Linked DNA regions of Massilia litorea. The protein of the gene in region 1 interacts with the protein of each later gene in a pairwise test. Links are inferred from orthologs where the notes say so. Each region holds a gene or a part of one and is shown on either strand. Other genes may lie near its edges. The genes, in order: mtgA and LPB04_RS01120.

The links.
Region 2: the proteins of mtgA (region 1) and LPB04_RS01120 interact in binary tests that used the Escherichia coli proteins (3 or more experiments, as listed by UniProt). The link is inferred for Massilia litorea from one-to-one orthologs.

Annotation. Positions count from the first base shown.
Region 1 is NZ_CP062941.1:2,019,165-2,029,434, reverse strand. The notes cover bases 5,848-8,732. They hold mtgA (monofunctional biosynthetic peptidoglycan transglycosylase), read right to left. Parts: upstream 7,711-8,732; coding sequence 6,985-7,710; downstream 5,848-6,984. Other genes in these bases: LPB04_RS09025 (energy transducer TonB), read right to left, coding at 8,527-8,732; aroE (shikimate dehydrogenase), read right to left, coding at 7,721-8,530; corA (magnesium/cobalt transporter CorA), read right to left, coding at 5,888-6,862; LPB04_RS09045 (hypothetical protein), read left to right, coding at 5,848-5,877. Also shown: LPB04_RS09085 (methyl-accepting chemotaxis protein), read right to left, coding at 1-567; LPB04_RS09080 (chemotaxis protein CheW), read right to left, coding at 593-1,129; LPB04_RS09075 (response regulator transcription factor), read right to left, coding at 1,129-1,497; LPB04_RS09070 (response regulator), read right to left, coding at 1,512-1,916; LPB04_RS09065 (rubredoxin), read right to left, coding at 2,158-2,310; thiD (bifunctional hydroxymethylpyrimidine kinase/phosphomethylpyrimidine kinase), read left to right, coding at 2,471-3,244; hemL (glutamate-1-semialdehyde 2,1-aminomutase), read left to right, coding at 3,241-4,539; LPB04_RS09050 (glycoside hydrolase family 19 protein), read left to right, coding at 4,623-5,423; more of LPB04_RS09045, read left to right, coding at 5,503-5,847; more of LPB04_RS09025, read right to left, coding at 8,733-9,378; LPB04_RS09020 (ribonuclease catalytic domain-containing protein), read right to left, coding at 9,650-10,270. UniProt on the Escherichia coli protein: Peptidoglycan polymerase that catalyzes glycan chain elongation from lipid-linked precursors. May play a role in peptidoglycan assembly during cell division in collaboration with other cell division proteins.
Region 2 is NZ_CP062941.1:273,219-278,002, reverse strand. What follows is about bases 1-3,000. They hold LPB04_RS01120 (peptidoglycan D,D-transpeptidase FtsI family protein), read left to right. Parts: upstream 1-612; coding sequence 613-2,388; downstream 2,389-3,000. Other genes in these bases: LPB04_RS01115 (UDP-N-acetylmuramoyl-L-alanyl-D-glutamate--2,6-diaminopimelate ligase), read left to right, coding at 2,388-3,000; ftsL (cell division protein FtsL), read left to right, coding at 344-616; rsmH (16S rRNA (cytosine(1402)-N(4))-methyltransferase RsmH), read left to right, coding at 1-347. Also shown: more of LPB04_RS01115, read left to right, coding at 3,001-3,908; LPB04_RS01110 (UDP-N-acetylmuramoyl-tripeptide--D-alanyl-D-alanine ligase), read left to right, coding at 3,910-4,784. UniProt on the Escherichia coli protein: Essential cell division protein that catalyzes cross-linking of the peptidoglycan cell wall at the division septum. Required for localization of FtsN.

The DNA.
Region 1 (10,270 bases):
CTGGGCGCCCTGGCGGCCGCTGGCGCCCGGGATGCTGACGGCGCCGAGATCGCCGCCCTTGGCCAGCAGGCGCATATTGCGCTCGACTTCGGCGCGGCTCTCGTCGAGCTGGGCGAAGGAATCGGGGCGCCCGGCGAGCGCGTTCGGCGCCGCCTTGCCGGCACGCTGGGTATGCATCAGGATGTCGCCGGCGACCTGGATCTGGGCGGCGACTTTGGCGTTGACGGCGGCGTTCTGCCACATCCCGAGGATGGTCAGCAAAATGCCGGCGGCGAAGGCGACCAGCAGCAGGCGCAGCTGGCGCGGCAGCGACAGGTGGCCGATCAGCGGCAGGCTGAGGTTATCCTCTTCCTCGCTCTCTTCGGCGGCACCCGGTGCGCGGCGGCGCATCACGTTCCCGAGCCGCAGCATGGCTTCCTCGGCCGAGCCGCCTGCCGCCACAGCGGCGGGCGGCGTCTCCGGCATCAGCTCGGCGCCGAAGCGCGTGTCCGGCGACGCCAGCACGGTGTCGTTCTCGCCCTTCCCCTTCGGGAGGAAATTCAGGCCCATCTTTGAAGCGATTCCCATTGCGGCTCCTGGTGCTGCGGTGTTTTTATTGGCGGGGCTGGAGGGCGACGTGCAGGAAGCGTTCTTCCCGCACCAGTGCCGCCAGCGACAAGGGCGTCCATGCATGGCCGTCGGCGTCGCGCAGCACGGCGCCCTCGGCCTGCATCGCACTGCGGCGACGCAGGCCGTACACGCGCGTGACGAGCAGCGCGCAATTGAAGCCGAGGCGCGGCGCCAGCGAGACCAGGCGCGCCTCCGGCCCGCTGGCCGCGGCCTTGGGGTCGAGATAGCGCGCCAGGTCGATCACGCCCAGCAGGCTGCCGCGCACGTTGGCCAGCCCCAGGTACCAGGGCTGGGTCAGCGGCACGCCGGCCAGGGGCGGCGGCGCCACGATTTCTCCGGCTTCGGTCAGCTCCAATAAATAACGCGCGCCGCCGATGTCCACGCCCAGCTGGTGCTGCGCCTCTGCGGCGCCGCTTTGCGCGGCCTGCATCCGGGCCAGCAACTGCGCCTGGTAGTCGCGCAGGCGGGTGCGGCGGGCCGCCGCCGGGGCGAGCGCGCTGCCGTTCACGCCGGCGTTCATCAGGCGCCCAGGGCGGCGATGCGCGCCAGCAGCTGGGTCGGATCGACCGGCTTGACGAAATAATCCCTGGCGCCCTGGCGCATGCCCCAGATGCGGTCGGTTTCCTGGTTCTTGCTGCTGCAGATGATGACCGGCACGGCGGCCAGCTCGGGGTCGCGCGCGATCGAACGCGTCACCTGGAAGCCGTTCGCGCCAGGCATGACGACGTCCATCAGGATCAGCTCGGGCCGGTCGGCACGCATTTTGACCAGCGCTTCCTCGCCGTTGTCGGCAGTGGAGACGGCAAAGCCGTTTTTGACCAGGATGTCGGTCAGGTAGTAGCGTTCCGTCGGTGAGTCGTCGACGATCAGGATCTTGTGTATGGCCACGGGGGCTCCGCAAATCAAGGGGTTCCGGCCTGTGGGGCCGTGTGCTCGCGGACGGCCGCGAGCAGGGTATCTTTGGAAAACGGCTTGGTGAGATAGGCGCTCGAGCCGACCATCGCGCCGCGCGCGCGGTCGAACAGGCCATCCTTCGACGAGAGCATGACCACCGGCGTCGCGTGAAAACGCGCGCTCTTCTTGATCAGCGCACAGGTCTGGTAACCGTCCAGGCGCGGCATCAGGATGTCGCAGAAGACGAGCGCCGGATGGTGGTCGTTGATCTTGGCGAGCGCATCGAAACCGTCCTCGGCCAGCACCACGCGGTAGCCGGCCTGGGTGAGGAAAATCTCGGCCGAACGGCGGATCGTGTTGCTGTCGTCGACCACCATCACGGTGAGGCTGCTTGCTTGCTGCGATGTCGTCATTTTCGTTTCACTTCAGCATGGACCGCCAAGATAGCATAGGGCGATGGGCTTGTGCGTGAAGTGTTGCACAGCGTCAACTAGGAGCAAACGGAAGGGGGAAAAGCTTGTTGGAAGGGCTAGAAATTACGTTATCGGGTGGGGTGGGATTGATAACTTGATTGCAAAATTGGCATCGGAAACGCCGATGTTGTAGGGGTAATCGAGGCCAGTGGCCTGTCAATGCCCCTACAACTGCAAAAACTTAGATCGCGGTCATCTCAAAATCGTCTTTCCGGGCGCCGCATTCCGGGCAGGTCCAGTTCATCGGCACATCGGCCCAGCGGGTACCGGGAGCAATCCCGTCTTCCGGGGCGCCCGCTTCTTCGTCGTAGACCCATCCGCAGATCAGGCACATCCAGGTCTGGTAGGCGGTTGCGGTCGTCTCGTTACTCACGTGTAGTTCCTTCGATCTAGTAAAATGGGGAATCAGGTATCTTAATCTACCCGTCGTGCAAAACCAACCGTCTCCGCTGATTCTCACATTTGGGGTGTCCGACCCGGTCGGGGCACTTGGCGTGCAGGCAGATGTCGCCACCTTCGCCGCCCATGGCTGCCACGCCCTCTCCATCACCACCGCGCTGCTGGTGTCCGACAGCGCGCGCGTCGAAGAATGGCATGAAGTCGACACCGGCGTCATGGCCGACCAGGCGCGCCAGGTGCTCGAGGACATGCCGATCGCCGCAGTGAAAATCGGGGCGATTGCCAGCATCGAGCAGGCCGCGGCGATCGCCGAAATCGTTTCCGATTACGCCGAGGTGCCGCTGATCGTCGACCCGTTTCTCTCCGCCCTGCCCGACTCCGGCATGTCGGACGAGGACATCGTCGCCTCGATCCGCCAGATCCTGGCACCGCAGGCGACGGTATTACAACTGTCGCAATCGGAACTCGGACGCATGGCCGAACTCTGGCGCGAAGCCGGAGTAGAGGGGTCCCTGGAGACGGACGTCGCCGAGCTGACCGCGCGCGGCTGCCAGTACGTGCTCGTCACCGGCACCTCGAGCGAGGGGCATAAACGCGCCAACACCCTGTTCGACCGCGACGACGGCGTCACCATCATCGACTGGCAGCACCTGCCCGGCCATTTCGTGGGCGCCGGCACCACTCTCTCGGGCGCGATCGCCGCATTGATGGCGCGCGGGATGGACGCCATCGAGGCCCTGCGCGCCGCCCAGGACTACACCTATGGCGCCCTCCTGCACGCCCAGCGCTTCGGCATGGGCAAGCTCGTTCCCAACCGTTTCTACCGCATCCTGCCGCAGGCCGGCAGCACGAAAGCATCCAAGACATGACGACTGACCAATCCGCATCCCGCAACGACACCCTGTTCGCCCGCGCCCAGGAAACCACCCCCGGCGGCGTGAATTCGCCGGTGCGCGCCTTCCGCTCGGTCGGCGGCACCCCGCGCTTCATCACCCGCGCCGAGGGACCGTATTTCTGGGACGCCGACGGCAAGCGCTATATCGACTACATCGGCTCCTGGGGCCCGGCCATCGTCGGCCACGCCCACCCGAAAGTGATCAAGGCGGTGCAGGATGCGGCGGCGAATGGGCTGTCGTTCGGCGCGCCGACCGAAGGCGAGATCGAGATCGCGGAAGAGATTTGCAAGCTGGTGCCGTCGATCGAGCAGGTGCGCCTGGTCTCCTCGGGCACCGAGGCGACCATGAGCGCCCTGCGCCTGGCGCGCGGCGCCACCGGCCGCGACAAGATCGTGAAGTTCGAAGGCTGCTACCACGGCCACGCCGATTCGCTGCTGGTGAAAGCCGGCTCCGGCCTGCTGACCTTCGGCAACCCGACCTCGGCCGGCGTGCCGGAAGACTTCGTCAAGCACACCCTGGTCCTCGACTACAACAACGTCGCCCAGCTGGAAGACGCGTTTAAAACGATGGGCGACACGATTGCCTGCGTGATCGTCGAGCCGGTTGCCGGCAACATGAACCTGATCCGCGCCACGCCCGAATTCCTGGGACGCATGCGCGAACTGTGCACCGAGCACGGCGCCGTGCTGATTTTCGACGAAGTCATGTGCGGCTTCCGCGTCGGCCTCGGCGGCGCCCAGGAAATGTACGGCATCACCCCGGACCTCACCGCCCTGGGTAAAGTCATCGGCGGCGGCCTGCCGGTGGCGGCCTTTGGCGGCAAGCGCGAACTGATGCAGAAGATGGCGCCGATCGGCCCCGTGTACCAGGCCGGCACGCTGTCGGGCAATCCGGTCGCGGTCGCCGCCGGCATGACGACCCTGAAAATCGTGCAGGAGCCGGGCTTCTACGAGAAACTGACTGCCGCCGGCGAGAAGCTGGTGCAAGGCCTCACCGCGGCGGCCAGGGAAGCGGGCATCGCCTTCTGCGGCGACTCGGTGGGCGGCATGTTCGGCTTCTATTTCAGCGAGTCGGTACCGTCGACCTACGGCCAGATGATGGCGGGCGACAAGGCGCGCTTCAATGCCTTCTTCCACGGCATGCTGGAGGAAGGCGTGTATTTCGCCCCGGCCATGTTCGAAGCGGGCTTCGTGTCCGCTGCGCACGACGATGCGGTCATCGCGGAAACGATTTCAGCCGCCCGGAAAGTCTTCGCCCGCATCGCTTAAGGCAGAGCAAACGGGGCGCTGTCGCGCGCGCGGCGCCCGCCAACGCTTGTGCCATCATGGATCCAATTCCGGTTGGGTTGATCATGGCACGACTCCGACGTTCTCCTCCCGGCGCGCCCCGTTCACGGGTGCCGCGCTCGCAGCAGGCCCTGCCCCAGGCCGCGCAGGCCACGGTCACGCTCGCCCTGCTGCGCGCGGCCGATGCGACCAATCCCGACAGTTATTCCGCCGGCCTGGTCGACATCCTGAACGACTACGCGCGCCGCTACGAAGTGAATACGCCGCTGCGCCTGTCCCACTTCCTGGCCCAGATCGGGCATGAAAGCGGGTTTCGGGCGACGGAGGAAAGCGGCCGTTATTCGGTGCCGCGCATGCACGAGATTTTTGGATGCCGTGGCGGCCCGGCCCGCTACGACCGCGCACTCGACGACTGCCGCCTGAATGCCGAGGGCCAGCCCGACCGCCTGCGCCCGAAGCTGTGGCTGGAAGCGGACAGCTATGCCGGCAACCCGCAGCGCCTGCTGTCCTATGTATACGCGAACCGCCTCGGCAACGGCGACGAAGCCTCCGGCGACGGCTACCGCTACCGCGGACGCGGCCTGATCCAGCTGACAGGCAAGGACAATTACGCCGCTTTTACGACGGCGCATAACGCCCGCAATGCGGCCGATCCGCGCGATTTCGTGGCGCAACCCGACCTCATCATGAGCGAGCTCAAATACGCCATCGAATCGGCTTTCTATTACTGGGATGCGCGTACAGTGAATCCGCTTGCCGACCTGGACGACCTCGAGCAAGTCACCCGCGCCGTTAATGGCGGCCTGAACGGACTGGAAGATCGCGGAGCACGCCTTGCGAGCATCAAGAAAGTACTCGGTATCTGAGCTCATCGTCGCAGCGGCCTGCTGCTGCGTTGCGCCGTGCGCATCGGCCGCGTCGCTGTGCGCTGCCGACGAGCCAGTCGTGTTCGCCTGCCACGTGGGCACCAAGCTGGTCTCGCTGTGCCGCCCGAGCGGCGACCGCGGCATGCTGAGCTACCGCTTCGGGCGGCCGGACGGTGTCGAGTTGTCCTACCCCGATCCCGGCCGCCAGGCGAGTGCCGCCTTCACCGTCAAATCCACGCCGCTGGTCGGCGGCGGCGAGACGACGGTCGCGTTCCAGCGCGGCGCCTATACGTATACCGTCTACAGCAAGGTGGCGCGCGGCGCGGACGGATCGAGTCCGGAGTTCGAGGACGGGGTGATCGTCGCGCGGCGTGGGAAGGTGCTCAGCAGGATGCGCTGCGAGGATGGCGGCGAAGGGTTTCGCGAGCCTGTGAGCGCAGTGGCCGCGAAATAAACGTCGTTCGTTATGCCAGCTTCAGCCAGCCACGCCTTCTGAAATACCATAACGGCGCAATCGCGCTCGCCACCATCAGGCTGAGCGCGAATGGATAGCCGAAGGTCCAGCTCAACTCCGGGAACCACTTCTGGAAGTTCATGCCGTAGATGCTGGCGATCAGCGTCGGCGGCATGAAGGCGACCGAGGCTACCGAGAAGATCTTGATGATCTTGTTCTGGTTAATGTTAATGAAGCCGACGGTCGCATCCATCAGGAAGTTGACCTTGTCGAAAAGGAAAGAGGTGTGGCCGTCCAGCGATTCAATGTCGCGCAAAATCTGGCGCGCTTCGTCGAACTGTTCCGAGTTCAGTAATCGCCCGCGCATCAGGAAACTGACGGCGCGCCGGGTATCCATCATGTTGCGGCGGATGCGGCCATTCAAATCTTCCTCGTGGGCGATCGCGTTCAGCGCCGCGGCCGCATCCTGGTCGGTGAATTCCTTCTGCAGCACGCGCTGGCTGACTTCTTCCAGGCTCTCGTAAATGCCCTCGAGCGCGTCCGCCGAATACTCGGCATCGGTTGCGTACAAGTCGAGCAGCACGTCCATGTAGTCGGCGATCGAACCGGGACGCGAACGGGCGCGCATGCGCACCAGGCGAAACACGGGCAAATCGTCCGAGTGGACCGAGAACAGGCGCTTGCCCGACAGGATGAAGGCAACCGTCACCACCCGCGACGGGCCGTCTTCTTCCTCGAGCAGGAAGTCGGTGCGCAGGTGCAGGTCGCCATTTTCCGCTTCGTAATAGCGGGCCGAGGCTTCGATGTCCGAGACTTCGTCTTCGCCCGGCAGGGTGACGCCATAAATCGCCTTGACCCACGCGCGTTCGTCGTCATCCGGATCGGTGAGGTCGACCCAGACAGGCGTGGCATTCTCCAGGTCCGCGCGCGACGCGATGGGCACCTGGTTCAGTCGGCCATTTTGTAGGACAAATACGTTGATCATGCGCTTTCTCGGCCGGAATCAAAACTGACGCAAGTGTACCCGTTAGCCCCGAGCCCGGCCACCCCGAAACAACACTTTTGCCCCGCATTAGGCTGTTTTTCAGCGAAATCAAGAAGCGAGTGTTATGGGACTTCGGCGGAGGCCATGCGGCGCTGGATCAGTCCGGTGCGCTTGACCAGATAATTCGTGCTGCGATGAACATCGTAGTAGCGCGGATTGGGCAGCATCACGGCCAGGCGCGCCGCCTGGAACGGCGCCAGGTTGGCTGCCGGCGTCTTGAAGTAATAGCGCGCGGCCGCTTCGGCGCCGAACACGCCGCGCCCGAACTCGACGACGTTGAGATAGATCTCCAGGATGCGGCGCTTGCTCATCACCGTTTCCAGCATGAAGGCGATGATCATCTCTTGGCCCTTGCGCAGGTAGTTGCGCGAGCCCGACAGGAATAAATTCTTGGCCAGCTGCTGCGTGATGGTCGAGCCGCCGCCGACGACCTTGTGCTTGCGGTTGTTGCGGTTGTAGGCGCGTTCGAGGGCGTCGAAGTCGACGCCCGGGTGGTCGGCGAAATTCGCGTCTTCCGAGGCGACCACGGCGCGTTTCAGATTATCCGAAATGCGCTCGTAAGGAACCCACTGGTACTTCAGCTGGGCATTCGGATTCGTTTCGCGCAGCGCCGACAGTTGCTCACGCATGAAACTGGTCGAACCGGGATTGAACCGGGCGAACCAGCAGACCTGCACGAAGAAATACAGCTGGAGTAAAAAGACGGCCAGGATCGGCCCGAGAAAAATCCACTTGATCCAGCGCCGTCCGCCCTTGCCTGTCCCCGCCGCATTGCCTCGTTTTGCCATTATCGTTTTTTTAGGTGCGTAATTGTTTGAAGACAGCGCTCGTGTCGGGCCGCACGCCGCGCCAGACCATAAACGCTTCGGCGGCCTGTTCGACCAGCATGCCGAGGCCGTCGCGCGTGACGGCGCCCTGCGCGCGCGCGAAGTCCATGAACGGCGACGGCGCGCTGCCGTACATCATATCCAAGGCCAGGCTGCCTTCGGCAAAAGCCGAGGCCGGCACTGGCGGCATCGTTCCGCCCAGGCTGCTCGAGGTGGCGTTGACGACGATGTCGAAGGATCCTTCGATCTCGTCGAAGCCGCAGGCGGCCAGTGGAACGCCGTGCCCGGCAAAGTTGGCGACCAGGCTGTCGGCCGTGGCGCGGGTGCGGTTGGCCACCAGGATCGATGCCGGTTGTTGCTCGATAAACGGCAGCATGACCCCGCGCGCCGCGCCGCCCGCGCCGAGCAGCAGGATGCGTTGACCAGCCAGCGCGACGCCGGCATTCCGCACGATGTCGGCCACCAGGCCGGGGCCGTCGGTGTTGTCGCCGACGATCTCTCCGTCCTCGAAGCTGAGGGTATTCACGGCGCCGGCGGCGCGCGCGCGCCCGGTCAGCCGGGTGGCCACCGCCACCGCCTCGATCTTGAAGGGCACGGTGACGTTCGCGCCGCGATAGCCCTGGGCGACCAGCTGGCGCACCGTCTCCGTAAAACCGTCGAGCGGCGCCAGGCAGCGTCCGTAAGCGATGTCCTGTCCGGTCTGGGCGGCGAACACGGGGTGGATCTCGGGCGACTTGCTGTGGGCGATCGGATTGCCGATCACGCAGTATTGGTCGGTCATACCTGCTCCTGGAGTTCGGCTTTCACTTTTTCTTCGCGTGTAAAAGTAAAACGCGTGATCACGATCCACAGGTCATCCTTGCCGGCGGTGCGCATGTTCTGCGGGAAGGCGCCGAAGGGAGCCGCGCGGCGCACGATTTCCAGGGCCGCCTTGTCGAGCGCCGGATTGCCGGACGAACGCTCGATGCGCGGTCCGCCTTCCTTCTGGTACAGGCTGCCGTCCTGGAACACGGGAATCGACACCACCAGCTCGCCGTAGAGTTTCTTGCCGTTCTGCTGGGGGAAGTTCAGCGTGCCGACCTCTTCCACCTGCTTTTGCATGGCCTTGTAATACAGCGCATAGCCGACCTGGCGCGTGCTCGGCGAAATATGGGTGCGCTTCGGACGTTTATTCTGGTCCTCGATGGTCTGCGTGATTTCCGCCGTCATGCGCGCGATCTGTTTTGTCGTGTCGACCTCGTCGGCGCCGGTACGGGTCGGATCGGGCTTGTCCTTGTCGGTGACGGGCGCGGCGGTGAACGGCGACTGTTGCGCGCGCGTGAGCACGTTCTGCTGCAGCTGCTCGAGTTCGACGATGCGCTTCTGCAGGGCCTTGATGCTGTCGCCGTTTTCGTTCTTGCGCAGGTCGGGCAGCGGCGATTTCGAACGCCCGGCATCGGCCGTGCCGCCGCCTTCGAGGTTGGCCTGGGCCAGCGCCTCGGCTTTACTCGGGGCCTTGGCATGTTTCGCGTTGACGAGGATGACTTCCAGGCCCGGATCGGCCGGCTCGAAGCGCAAGGCATCGGGCGCCACGAAACGGATGGCGAGCAGGACCGCATGCGCCGCCACCGAAGCGGCCAGGGCAATCATGAGGGGACGGTTTTCTCGGGAATACTTCACGCGGGGAGCCGGACGGCTGTTGAATCTGGGAATGCAGGCATTCTACCGTGCGCAGCGGCCGTGTGGGTTGCCGATGCGGGCTGGGTGGCAGCACGGCAACATCGTTACCACTACCGTAGGGTGGGCACTTGTGCCCACGCGGTGATATGCACCGGCTGCGCGTTCGTGCGCGTTGATCTCGGAGCTAGGTATCACCGCGTGGGCTCAGGAGCCCACCCTACGTTACACGACTGCTAACGGCTTACGATTCTGCTGGCGCAGGGTCATCGGTGCTGACCACTGCCACCGCACCTTCGGCTTCGACTGCCTCTTCGACCGCCGCTTCTCCGCTATCGCCCTCTTCTTCCTCGAACGCGATCTCCTCGCCCGGTGCCGCCGCCACTTCGAGCAATCTCGCCTCGAGCGACAGGTCGACCTCGTCCCAGCGCACGATATCGAGTTTGACTTGCGCGCCGCGCGCCACCTGCGGCATGCCGGCCAGGCGGATCACCAGCGGCACGTCCGTCAGGCGCAGCACGTCGTCCTTCAGCACGACGGCCTCGGCCTGCTTGACGCCCTCCTGGCCCAGCCAGCGCAGGCACCAGTAGCGTTCCATCGTCTGCTGGAAGTCGTTGTAGGACGCATACGCCGCATCGAAAGCGGAGACGATCGAGAACAGCGTCGCATCGCGTGGCTTGAAGGGGGCGACCAGCGGCGCGGTCACGCCGTGCTCGGCGCAGGCGATGATCTGCCACTGGTTCACCAGGTCCGTGTAGCGGCGCAGCGGCGACGTGCTCCAGGCGTATTGATCGACGCCCAGGCCCTGGTGCGGGGCCGCATGGGTGACCATGCGCACCTGCATCTTCGCCGCCCAGCCGGCGCC
Region 2 (4,784 bases), 1.7 Mb from region 1 along the record:
ATCCGGCCACCCGTACCTTTCAGGCTATCCGGATTTTCATCAATAAAGAGCTTGAGGACCTCGAGGCAGGGCTGACGGCTGCCTACGCCATGCTCGCGCCCGGCGCCCGCATGTCCGTGATCAGCTTCCACTCGCTCGAAGACCGCATGGTCAAGCAATTCCTGGCCAGCAAGGCCAAGGTGCCGCAGCCGGACCGGCGCCTGCCGATCCGCGCCGTCGACCTGCCGCAGCCGCAGATGAAGCTGATTGCCAAGATCAAGCCATCCGGCGAGGAAGTCTCCGCCAACCCGCGCGCCCGTTCGGCGGTGCTGCGCGTGGCCGAGCGGCTGGAGGATGCGGCACGATGAGCAACAAGCTCAACATCCTGCTGGCGGCCGGCCTGATCGCCTGCGGCCTGACCCTGGTTAACGCGCGCTACCAGGCGCGCCACCTGTTTATCGAACTCGAGCGCCTGCAGCAGCAGTCGCGCCAGCTCGACATCGACTGGGCCCAGCTGCAGCTGGACCAGTCCACGCTCGGCAAGAACGAGCGCATCGAGCAGATCGCCCGCACCAACCTGAACATGACCCCGCTGACCCCGGCGCGCACCCAGTACCTGACGGAGGGCGCGCGATGAAGCGCGACAAGCCCTTCACCACCGGCCGCGTCGCCGCGGCCAAAGGCATGGCCTTCTCGAAGAGCCCCGTGCTGGCCGTGCGCCTGCCCGACTGGCGCTCGCGCGTGATGCTGTTCGTGCTGTTCGCGGCCTTTGCCGCGCTCGGCCTGCGCGCGCTCTGGCTGCAGGGCATGTCGACCCAGTTCCTGCAAAAGCAGGGCAAGAGCCGCTACGAGCGCACGCTCGAGCTGCCCGCCACGCGCGGCAAGATCATGGACCGTAACGGCGAGGTGCTGGCCTCGTCCCTGCCGGTGAAGGCCGTCTGGGCGATCCCGGAAGACGTGCTGGCCTCGCCGCCGGAAAAACTGAGGGAACTGGCGCGCCTGCTCGAGATGCCGGAATCGGAACTGCGCAAGAAGCTCGACTCCGACCGCACCTTCGTCTACCTGAAGCGCCAGGTCGAGATGGACGTCATCGCGAAAATCGAAAAACTTAAAATCTCGGGCCTCGACACGCGCAAGGAATACAAGCGTTTTTATCCGCAGGGCGAAGTCATGACCCACATGGTCGGCTTCACCAACGTCGAAGACGTGGGCCAGGAAGGCATGGAGCTGGCGCAGCAAAAATCCCTGGTCGGCGCGGTGGGCAGCCGCCGCGTGATCAAGGACCGCCTGGGCCGCATCGTCGAAGACCTGGGCTTCTCGCGCGAGCCGCACGACGGCAAGGACTTGACGCTGTCGGTCGACAGTAAACTCCAGTACATCGCCTTCACCAGCGTCAAGAATGCGGTCGAGAAGTTCAACGCCCAGGCCGGCGGCGCCGTCGTGCTCGACGTGCAGACGGGCGAAGTGCTGGCCATGGCCAACTACCCGAGCTACAACCCGAACGACCGCTCCAAGCTCACCGGCGAGCAGCTGCGCAACCGCGTCATCACCGACACCTTCGAGCCCGGCTCGACGATCAAGCCGGTGACCGTGGCGCTCGGCCTGGAAACCAAGCGCATCACGCCGAACACCGTGTTCGACACCTCGCCCGGCCGCATCACGATCACGGGGAAGACCATCCGCGATACCCACAACTACGGCGTGCGTACCGTGGGCGGCATCATCCAGAAGTCGTCGAACATCGGCGTGGTGAAAATCTCGCAGCTGATCCCGCCGCAGGAAATGTGGGAGATGTACACCAAGCTCGGTTACGGCCAGGCCCCGCGCTTCGGCTTCCCCGGCCCGACCGCCGGCCGCGTGCGTCCATGGAAGTCCTGGAAGCCGATCGAATACGCGAACATGGCCTTCGGCCACGGCCTGTCGGTGTCGCTGCTGCAGATGGCGCGCTCCTACATGATCTTCGCGCGCAACGGCGACATCATCCCGCTGTCGTTCGTCAAGATGGACGAACGGCCGGTCGGCCAGCAGGTCATTTCGCCGAAGACCGCGGCCCAGGTGCGCACCATGCTCGAATCGGTCGTCAGCCCGGAAGGCACGGCCTCGAAGGCGCAGGTGCCGGGCTACCGCGTGGGCGGCAAGACCGGTACCGCCGAAAAGATCGTCAACGGCCATTACTCGCGCACCGACAACATCGGCTATTTCGTCGGCATCGCGCCGATGTCGAAGCCGCGTTTCATCATCGCCGTCATGGTCGACAACCCGCGCGGCGCGCTGCGCACCGGCGGCAGCGTCGCAGCGCCGACCTTCGCCGACCTGGCAGCGAACGCCCTGCGGGCCCATAACATTCCTCCGGATTCGTCGGTCACCGACATCATCATTCCGGAAGAGCCACTCGAGGAGAGTTGGTGATGACGCGTAGCCTGCACGATATCTGCAAGTGGATCACTGCCGCCGCACCGGGCGGCAAACTCGTTTCCGACTCGCGCCAGGTTGTACCGGGCGACGTCTTCTTCGCCTATCCGGGCGAAACCGCCGACGGGCGCCGCTTCATCGCTTCGGCAGTCGCGAACGGCGCCGCCGCCGTCGTCTTCGAAGCGCGCGACTTCGCCTGGGACGAGGCAATCGTGGTGCCGCACCTGGCCGTGCCGGACCTGAAACCGCAGGCCGGCCTGATCGCGCACGCCGTCCTCGGCCAGCCCGACGCCGACATGTTCACCGTCGGCGTGACCGGCACCAATGGAAAAACCTCGTGCGCCGTCTGGCTCGGCCAGGCCTTCGCAAGGCTCGGCGAGACGGCCGCCGTCATCGGCACCCTCGGCGTGGCCATGTACAAAGGGCGCGGCGAACCCGAGTTCGACGTGACCGGCTACACCACGCCGGACGCCGTGCTGCTCGCGAGCCGCCTGGCTGCCGTGCGCGAAGCGAAGGCACGCTCGCTGGCGATCGAAGTCTCGTCCATCGGCCTGGTCGAAGGACGCCTGGCCGGCCTGCATTTCGACGTCGCGATCTTCACCAACCTGACGCGCGACCACCTCGACTACCACGGCGACATGGAGACCTACGAGGCGGCCAAGCTCAAGCTGTTCGAATGGCCCGGCCTGCAGACCGCCGTCGTCAACCTCGACGATCCGGCCGGCCAGCGCCTGGTGGCACACCTGCGTGCGACCAATCCCGGGCTGGCGATCACCGGCTACACGCTGCACGACGCGGCCACCCAGCCGGCGATCGAGGGCGTGACCATCCTGCGCGCGTCCAATAAACGCAGCCGTCCGACGGGAGCCGAATTCCAGCTCGAGGCGCCCCAGGGTAGCCAGCTGGTGAAAACCCAGCTGGTCGGCCGCTTCAACATCAGCAATGCGCTGGCCGTGCTGGGCGCGCTGCTGGCCAAGGGCGTCGAGCTGCCGCGCGCGGTCGAGGCGATCGAAGCCTTGCTGCCGGCCCCGGGCCGCATGCAGCAGGTCGGCGGCCAGGATGCGCCGCTGGTCGTGATCGATTACGCCCACACGCCGGACGCGCTGGAAAAAACCCTGCACGCGCTGCGCCAGGTTGCGGACGAGCGTGGCGGCCAGCTGTGGTGCGTGTTCGGCTGCGGCGGCGACCGCGACCCGGGCAAGCGTCCGCAGATGGGCGCCGTCGCGCAAGCTGCCGACCAGGTCATCGTCACCAGCGACAACCCGCGCAGCGAAGAACCGGGCGCGATCATCGCCCAGATCGTCGCGGGTATGGATAAAGAACATCAGGCGATCGAGGACCGCGCCACCGCGATCCTGGCCGCCGTCAAGCAGGCGAATAAACAGGACGTGATCCTGCTGGCCGGGAAGGGCCACGAGCCCTACCAGGAAATCAAGGGCAAGAAGCTGCCGTTTTCCGACGCCGACCACGCCGCGCTGGCGCTCAGTGCGCGGCTCACCATGATGAGGAATAACTAGCATGCGCGGTTCGCTCGCACATCTGATCGCATCGATGCCTGGTTCTCAGCTGATTGCTGACGCCAGCTTCGACAGCGTCTCGACCGACAGCCGCACGGCGAATGCCGGCGCGCTGTTCGTCGCATTGCGCGGCGAAACCTTCGATGCCCATGACTTCCTGCCGCAGGTCGCCGCCAACGGCGCCGCCGCGGTCGTCGCGGAACGCCTGCCGGAAGGCTGGACCCTGCCGGCCATCCTCGTGCCGAACACCCTGGCGGCGCTCGGCCAGATCGCGAATCAATGGCGCCGCCAGTACAGCATTCCCCTGATCGGCGTCACCGGCAGCAACGGCAAGACGACGGTCAAGGAAATGATCGCCGCGATCCTCGCCGCCGCGTTCGGCGAAGCCGCACGCCTGGCCACGCAGGGAAACCTGAACAACGAGATCGGCGTGCCGCTGACCCTGATGCGCCTGGAAGCCTCGCACCGCGCGGCCGTCGTCGAACTCGGCATGAACCATCCGGGCGAGATCGGTCGCCTCGCCGCGATCGCCCAGCCGACCGTGGGACTGGTGAACAACGCCCAGCGCGAGCACCAGGAATTCATGCACACGGTGGAAGCGGTGGCGCAGGAAAACGGCTCCGTACTGGCCGCCTTGCCGGCGGACGGCGTGGCCGTCTATCCGGGCGACGACGTCTATACGTCCCTCTGGCAGGGCCTGGCGGCGCACTGCCGGAGCATGACTTTCGGCCTTTCCGACGCCTGCGACGTGCGCGCGAGCTACGCCAGCACGGGATTCGGTAACAATTTGAAAGTAACGACGCCGGGCGGCGCGTTTGAACTGAAACTGGCAGCCGCGGGCGAGCACAATGTACGCAACGCGCTGGCGGCGATTGC